Regions from separate parts of the Mangrovibacillus sp. Mu-81 genome, predicted to be linked through region 1. Evidence: riboswitches for the same ligand, from Rfam matches in the RefSeq annotation. Region 1 holds a riboswitch; the other holds the start of a gene.
What was found. Region 1 has a riboswitch for cyclic di-GMP ahead of V6B33_RS19310 (EAL domain-containing protein). Riboswitches for the same ligand answer to the same signal wherever they lie in the genome.
Positions count from the first base shown of each region.

Region 2: it holds a riboswitch for cyclic di-GMP, as region 1 does, so the genes downstream of both, V6B33_RS04800 (hypothetical protein) here and V6B33_RS19310 (EAL domain-containing protein) in region 1, are expected to answer to the same signal.

Region 1 is NZ_JBAJHU010000013.1:52,195-56,410, forward strand. Features, by position in the region: gene V6B33_RS19305 (ABC transporter permease subunit) at 1-674, opposite strand, end outside; gene V6B33_RS19310 (EAL domain-containing protein) at 876-1,589, opposite strand; cyclic di-GMP riboswitch class II at 1,667-1,749, opposite strand; gene V6B33_RS19315 (DNA-3-methyladenine glycosylase) at 1,858-2,442, opposite strand; gene V6B33_RS19320 (DmpA family aminopeptidase) at 2,517-3,566, opposite strand; gene V6B33_RS19325 (CAP domain-containing protein) at 3,844-4,216, shown strand, end outside.
Region 2 is NZ_JBAJHU010000002.1:216,529-220,744, forward strand. Features, by position in the region: gene V6B33_RS04785 (peroxiredoxin family protein) at 1-288, opposite strand, end outside; gene V6B33_RS04790 (hypothetical protein) at 281-910, opposite strand; cyclic di-GMP riboswitch class I at 1,134-1,227, shown strand; gene V6B33_RS04795 (hypothetical protein) at 1,200-1,568, shown strand; gene V6B33_RS04800 (hypothetical protein) at 1,632-1,904, opposite strand; cyclic di-GMP riboswitch class I at 2,046-2,137, opposite strand; gene V6B33_RS04805 (murein hydrolase activator EnvC family protein) at 2,429-3,760, opposite strand; gene ftsX (permease-like cell division protein FtsX) at 3,801-4,216, opposite strand, start outside.

The DNA of each region.
Region 1 (4,216 bases):
CTTGATAGCATTCCCCAGATAATGATTTTTCCGTGGTAGAAAAAGCTCGGTGATATGTTTTTCAGAACATGGGAGAACAAGATTCTCCCTTTGGACATCCCTTTACTCTGTGCAAATTCAATATGCGGTTTGATCAGTTCTTCCTCTGTAATCAATAATAGGATACGAAAGAATGAAATCATGGGAATGACCGAGAGTGTAATCATGGGGGCCAAATAGATTTTTTCCTCTCCCAATTCTGTAAATTGCATCAGCTCAAACCCGAATTTCTGAAAGATATATACGATAAGCAACTGGAGCAAGAAAGCAAACAACAGATCAGGAACTGTTTCCAGCATGTTCAGGAGCTTCTTAAGTGACGATGACAGCCAGCGGGGGAGAAATACTGTGATGACGGTTAACACAAATGCCAATAGAAGTCCTATTGCCAAGGCACCGCCTAATACCTGCAAGGAATACAGATACGGCTCCCAGAGCATCTCCATGAAATGTACAGTATATCCTTTATAAGAATAACTCCAGCTGTCTATATCCATAAATGCATAGATGAATCGGATGATTTCCTCGAAGTACCCGATAAAGTTATACAGCCCTCTCTCCCTGACAGCTTGAGGAGCTACGCTTATCGCCATGATTCCGAGAAGACCGAGAATGTAATAGAAAACCAATTTCATCGGAAACCTCATATACTTCATCTTCATTCCCCTTTTTTCTTTTTTCTACAGTCTAATCCATTTTTTGAATTATTTCAATTTTATTTCAATTATAACAATTCCTTACAAATGTTTGCCGCTATCCAATCATTCAGCTTTTTCAGTAAAAAGGAGACCGGGTTTTCAGTCCATCTATAACTGAAAATCCGGTCTTCTCCATCGTTAAGCAAGAAGCTGCTTACTGGGCCTTCCCAAGTAGTACCCCTGTCCAAGAGTGATTCCCAGCTCTTTGGCCACCAGCATATCTTCCTCCTGTTCAATGCCTTCCAATATGATCAGGGTATCGTTTCCATAAAATTGATTAAAGAAAGAGAGGAACCGCTGCTTCCTTTCACTTTCAGCCAGGTTTTTCGCAAAGTACCGATCGAGCTTGATAATATCAGGTTCAAATTCTATGGATTTTTTGATGGATGCTGTACCTTGACCGAAGTCATCAATCGCGTATAAAACGTCATAGTGCCTTAGGCTTTTCAATGTTTTCGCTAATAATGGGTTCTGCCAGAGCTCGTCCGGGGTGGACTCATTCAGCTCAAGAACAAGCCTCCCCCGCAGAGTGGGAAATGCGTCCATAAGATAATCAAAATACTTGTGAAAACTGGGATGTAAGATCGTTGTGACATACACATTCACGAACAGCTTCCCAATCTGATTTCGATTATGGAAGAATCCCTCGATTGCTTTGGAAATGGAGAGGGTATCCAGTTTATATAATATATTTGCCTTTATTGCAGACTGAAAAAGCTTTTCGGGATTCATCTTATGCGTATTCCGAAGCAGCGCTTCATATCCGTAAAGCGATTGAGTCTGTTCAATTGTGTATAAAGGCTGGTAATCATGATAGATAAAGTCATCTTGGAAAATCGAAAATATATTCATATAACCCCTGTACTCTCTTTATGGTAGGTTTTTGGAACGGTATAAGAAAAAAGACCACATGAAAGAACGAGGATACGTCCGTATGTGGTCGGTTGCGCTACTAGCTCCCCTGAATGTAAGCGCCCATCTATCATGTCAGGTTCACAGCTCCCAATGCGAAATTTATCATGTTATGTAGAATTAGGTTGCATTAAGTAAAATATACCATAAAACTAGTCCATTTGGTGTGTTTTTTCTTTATTTTTTAGAAAATTTAAAATACACAGTCTCACCTGGAGATATACGGGCTGCCCTTGACCCAGAAACGGTACGGATAATCCCTAGCTTCTCCCGTATTATCAATGCCGATTCTCTTGCCGCAAGCAATCTCATCTGGAGTATATCCCTCTGCGATGATAAGCGGAGGTTCTGTATAAAAACTTCCATAGTCCTCCATGGTGATTCCTAAGGCTTTCGTCAGTTTACCCGGGCCGCTCGTCCAATTTTTCATCGGCTGCCCTTTCCTTCGCTGCTCCATTAAACCAAGTCCCTCCAACGGTTCAACGGCACGTATCAGAATTGCATTCGGCACCCCGGGCGCTGCAGCTACGACATTGACGAGGCAGTGGGTATGCATGACATACGTATAAACACGGCCGGCTTCATGAAACATGATTTCCGTCCGTTTCGTACGACGGTTACCGAAGCTGTGGGCTGCCCTGTCTTCAGGTCCGAGATAAGCTTCTGTTTCAACAATGTAGCCTGAAGCGGTCCCTTCCTCTGTTTCTTTTACCAGCACACAGCCTAAAAGTGACTGGGAGAGTTCTAACGTCGGCTGATTGTAGAAAGAAAGAGGCAATGGTGTATAGTTCATCGTTTCACATCCTTTCCTTGTATCCTATCCTTATACTTCCACAATGCTTTCAGGAGAAAACAATATTTTTTCCATTATGTCTTTAACCCGGTCAGCACCTCCAACGGAATGGCTTCCACTCTCCTGCCACTTCTTCCTGACGTCGTTTCTGCCTTCGCCAGGGCATTCCATATTGCTTCCTCGACACAATCGACTGCCATTTCGAATAGCGTGGAGATCATCTCCCCATCTTCTTTAATGAACGAGTATGTCATCGTATTTTCTTCAGAAGGTTGATGTGGAATCTTGTGGGCAGTAGAAAAAGCAAGGACGATATCACCGCTTCCGTGCGCTGCATAAGAGCCGGTTCTGGAAAGACCGAATGACGCCCGTTTCGCCAGCCTCTTGAGCTGCCTTTCGTTCATAGGGGCATCCGTGGCCAAAATAATCATGATCGATCCATCCGGGATTTCCCGTTCTTCTTCCTTCTCAACAGGGAAGCGCAGGTCAGACCGACGTCCGAAATTCGTCACTACAAGGGCACCGACTGAGTAATGCTCATCATTAAATTTGTGTTTCCTGGAACTAGTACCGATACCACCCTTGTATCCTAAACAGAGCATCCCGGTCCCGGCACCGACGCACCCCTCTTCAATGAATTCTGAGTGAGCATGCAGAATGGCTTTCACGGCATCATTCGGGGCTACATGAAGTCCCCTGATGTCATTCAGATACCCGTCATTGCATTCCCCCACGAATACATTGACCGTTCCTGCCGTGTCGCCGATCTCCGGGTTTTCCTCCATCATATATTGAATCGTTCCCCTCATGACATCTCCGACAGAAAGGGTATTTGTAAGCATGACCGGACTTTCAAGCACACCCAATTCCTCGATTTGAATGGTTCCCGCCGTCTTGCCGAATCCGTTGATGATATGGGTGGCTGCGAAGACTTTTTCTCTGAAGACATTACCTTCATGAGGCAAAATAGCTGTCACACCCGTGCGTACAGCTTTCCCATCTCTATCCTGATAAAGTGTTTGATGCCCCACTTTGACACCTTCTATATCGGTAATGCTATTAGCTGGCCCCGCAGGATAAGAACCGATCTTCACTCCAAGGTCACGCAGTCTTTTTCTCTCCATGAAACTGGACACTCCTTTATAATCTACTCCTTTTATTATTCGGTTTTAAATGGGGTATTACCTTTTTCTCTTTATTATTCGGTGCCTGGCTCGATCCAGCCTTTGAGCCAGGCACCATTTTTTAACACATAAATTAACCACATCGTTCCATAGCCTGGCACTTGCACTCCCACATATTTCTCAGAATATCGCACTTGGAAGGTGCAAATATTAATAACTGTGGCAGCAATCCATAGCCATTCAGCCCGTGATAATAAATCATATGGAGGAAAGCAATTTGAAAAAACATCTTAGATTGATAAGCATATGTGCGATGGTCCCTTTGATGCTTTTAACAGCATGTAACAATAATGACGGCAATGAGAACCTTACAGGGACGCGAGACGTCAACTATGACCCTGTAAGCTACGGCAACGCAGATTATCCCAACGGAAATTCAGATCGCGGCAGAGCGGCGGATATGGGCGGTGCTAATGTAAATGACGGCAACCAGAATGCCCTTCACCGGTTCATGGCGCCGATTGATCCCAATGGAGAATTACGTGAGTTCACACATTTAGATCCTGGAGAAGATTTCAATCAGAACGGGGAAAAGAAAGCTCAACAGCCAAATAATGGACAGCCTGAGCCCCCGGCAAAACAGCCCCAGA
Region 2 (4,216 bases), on a different contig from region 1:
TTCCGCTTTACAAGGCGGGCACCATGTCGCCCAGAAGTTCAGGATCACTTTTTGACCTTCGTAATCGGAAAGCTTCACTTTTTCACCTGCCAGCGTCGTGAGTTCAAAGTCCGGTGCACTGTCGCCTTTTGCCAGACCTCTCCCGGCATTCGACAGGTCCATTGACTCCTCTGCAAGCTGTGCCGCTTCTTCCCTTTCTTTTTTTTCCTGCTGATCCTGGAAGACGTTCACTAGGAAGATTCCGATCAGGAGAGCCACGACGGCCAATGCGAAATTACGTTTATTCACTGGTGTTTCCTCCCTGTACTATGATATTGCGCCCGCGGAGTAAAAATAGCAGGACGATGGCTAAAATGATGTACGTCAGTAGTGTCATATCTATTTGGAATCCTCCGAAGGAATTCATCAGAAATTGGATCATTGTAAAAATTGTGAGAAGCTGGATCGACCATACGTTTTTTCCTTCAGTGCCCAATTTTTTCAGCAAAAAGAGAAGCAGGACACTGTTAAAAATCAGTTGTAAGCTACCTGCAATGTAAGCCCCGTGCAGAAGATCGAACACACCTTCATAGACAAGGGCGGTCATGATCCAAGCAGTCAATACATGATATGGATTTTCTTTTTTAATCAAAGTATATACCAAGGCCGCCACGATTCCCATCCAATACCCTGCGGCTCCGCCATGAAAATAGAGAATTGTGATCGGATGCTTGATCACGGTGCCAAAGTCAACGACGATGACACTCAATTTCCAGGTCAGTATAAAGATGAAAATGGAGTTCGAATACCAGTCGCCTGCTTTCTTATTCCAGAAAAAGAGAAACAAGAACGTGATGAGGAAGGCGGATGTGATTGCTGCCCACGAGCCTGGAAATGTGAAGGCGCCGATGTTATACCATTGGTTGTTCATTGTGATTCCCCCGTTTTATTAACATGGGTTTTCTCTCATTTATAAAACTTCACGATACCCTGTTATGTATTTCAGTATGCCCCTTTTCATTGAACCAATCAAGCACAATGACTCGCACACATAATCAGGCATATAGAACTACTACTTTCTCTTTATTTACGGTTAACAGTATAACGGGACTGGCCGATAATAATGATAAGGTGGATTCTTTTTGACAGGGTTCTGTTGAAAAAGGCAAACTTCCTGAAAGGGGAGGACGCAAAGCTTCGGGTCTAAGGCGGATGGTAGAGTGACGCTAGGATGGCCGGGCCGCCAACAAAAGGATAAAGGGGAAATCGGGATGACATTTGAAGAGCTCCAAACGATTAAACGTCATATAAGCCGTTTGAATGCGTTGCTTGAATTGCGGGGAGATGAACCAAAATATGCAGGAGAATATATCCAGCTTATTCGTTCTTTCTTGCGCATTCAGCCTAAAGAGGCATACTTGCCCATGATGGAAGTGATGACGGTGATCAAATATCAAAAGCCTGCTATCTTTCAATTATTAAAGCACCGCGGTCAACGGGATCAACATTTTGAGTTTCTCACAAACATTACAATGGATATCCGGACAGCTGAAAAGAATCTCGAACAGTGGCTTTCCAAGTCCGCATGACGTTTGATACCCACATGACCACAAAAAAACCGGCTGTCAATATAAGCAGACATCCGGTTTTTGTTATATGATGGCTCTTTTGTCTGAATCAGCTTTCTGTGAACCTCTTAACGCTTCTAAAATAAGGAGCAGATAGAATCCAGTGTTGCCGCCTCTCCGATCGATCAGCTTGATATCGTCCACGATTCGCTTCACTTCTTCATAGCCAATCCTGCTCAATACCATGTCGCTTAATTCCTCTGCCGAATAGGAGTCGTACTTTTTTAAAGAGGAACGATTTCTCCTGCAAAAACTTCTTAACTGCCTTCTGACATCAGATTCATTTGCTTGCTCCATCTTCAAGTCTCCTTTCCTGAATCACTCGTAATCAATGACTTTGAGTCAAATCTAATCCAATAAAACAGCCCGCCAAAAAGAATGGCGGGCTATAAATGAAGCTGACAATTTTCGACAACGTTCATTTAAGTTCCAATCCTTTTCGGTAACCCGGCGGTCATAGTTTTTTCATAAAAAACGTTAGATCCGTGGCTTTGCGTCCTAATCTTTCAATTAGTTTGCCATTATCGAAGGTTGTTATATAGTTCAAATGATATAGTTCGTTTGACTCCACTAATACTATAGTACCAATTACAAATATGAATGAAAAGTGTTTTTTAGCTAAAAATCTTTCTTTTTCGACATTTGTCTTCATTATACATTATTACGTATGTTTTGTAAGGAGCAGGAAGTATTCTTTTATGAATATTCTTGATAGGCATAGAACTTTAACAAATTCATAAGTGACTTCAACTTATTACTCTTTTATCCAAAAAAATCCTGCCATAAACGTATGGCAGGATTTTTATATGACTACTATTCTATTAGAAGTTGATATAACGACGCGGATTTACAGAGTTTGATTTCGATGCATTCCAAGAACCTGCGTGAAGTTCGAAGTGTAAATGCTGACCGAATGAATACCCTGTGTTCCCCATGTATCCGATACGCTGACCCTTGTCTACAGGCGTTCCAGTACCCACTAATGAAGAAGACATATGGGCATAGACTGTAGTGAAGGTTTTACCATTGATTGAGTGTGTGATGTACACAACGTTTCCGTAGCTTGAGCTGTAGTGGCTCTTGATGACATAGCCATCTGCCGCTGCAACGATCGGTACGCTTCCACCTGCCGCAATATCTGTTCCATAGTGATAACGAGATTCACCGTTTAGCACATCCCAACCGTATTCGGTCGTGATTGAACCTGATGCAGGTCTTGTCCAAGTTCCTGAACTTACCGGTGTGGTCACTGCAGCAGATGCTGATGCAGAACCGCCGCTGCTTGAAGCGGATGCTTGTTTTGCAGCCGCCGCCGCAGCTTCAGCCTGTCTCTTCTTCTCAAGTTCACGCTGACGTGCAAGTTCTGCTAAGCGTGCTTGCTCAGCCTGGATTTCTCCGCCGATTTGCTGTTCCATTTTCGCCAATTCACTTGATTCTTTTTCAAGATTCACTTTTTCTTTTTCAAGGGAAGCCTGCTGTTTTTCAAGCTGCTTGAACAATTCAGCTTTTTGAGCTTTTTCACTGTTCAGGTCTTTCTTCAGTGTTTCCAGACTTGCTTTATCATTTTCCAACTGTGCCAGTTTGCTTTCTACTTCTTCTTTCTTTTTCTCTAACTTTTCCTGGTCTCTCTTTTGTTCATCCATGATCTTTTTATCTGCACTGACGATCGTATTGACTGCAGTCATCCGGTTGATGAAATCACCGAAGCTGTCCGCACCAAGAAGCACGTCAAGATAGTTTGCTGAGCCGCCTTTTTCCTGAATCGCACGAGCACGTTCTTTTAAAAGTTCATTACGCTCTTTGATCTTGTCTTCCAGTTCTTTGATTTCCACTTTAAGCTTCTCGATTTCAGCTGTTGTTTGTTCAATTTCTTTTGCTTTTTCTGCTATTTTGCTTTCTGTGTCTCTTATCTTTGCATCAAATTCTGCAATCTTCGCTTTAATATCCTGCTGTTTATTGATGTTGGCATTGATTTCTGATTTTTTCTCATTGATCTCACCGTTGATTTGATCTTTCTTAGAGGATACCTCATCCTGTTTCTTCTTCAGATCGTCTACTGAGGAGTGAGCGCTAGCTGGATTCGCTAACGTTGGCAAACTCCCGATTGTTAATGCTGCTGCGATTGCTATTGACATAAAATACTTCTTGTTCAAGCGGCATGCTCCTTTCAGCTTCTATCAACCTATCAATTTTTTATACTCTTAAGAATTTACGTACAGACATGAAGCTTCCCCAAGCCCCGATCAAGCATCCCATTAATAGGATCAAACCGTTTACCTGATAGATAAATGGGGTAAAGTCCAGCATCTGGATAAAATGGTTTTGAAGTTTTGGTTTTATAAATCCATAAGCATAGTAATAACCAGTTGTAACAAGAGCGATCGGGATAATAGAACCTAAAACACCGAGCCATAGTCCTTCCAGGACGAACGGCCAACGTACAAACCAGTTGGTTGCACCCACGAGTTTCATTATCTCGATTTCCCTTCTTCTAGCGACAATTGTTATCTTAATCGTATTGGAGATAAGGAACATTGCCGTGAACAATAGTCCGATGATCAGGACCAGTCCGACGTTTCGACTCATTTCCAGGATATTGAATAACTTTT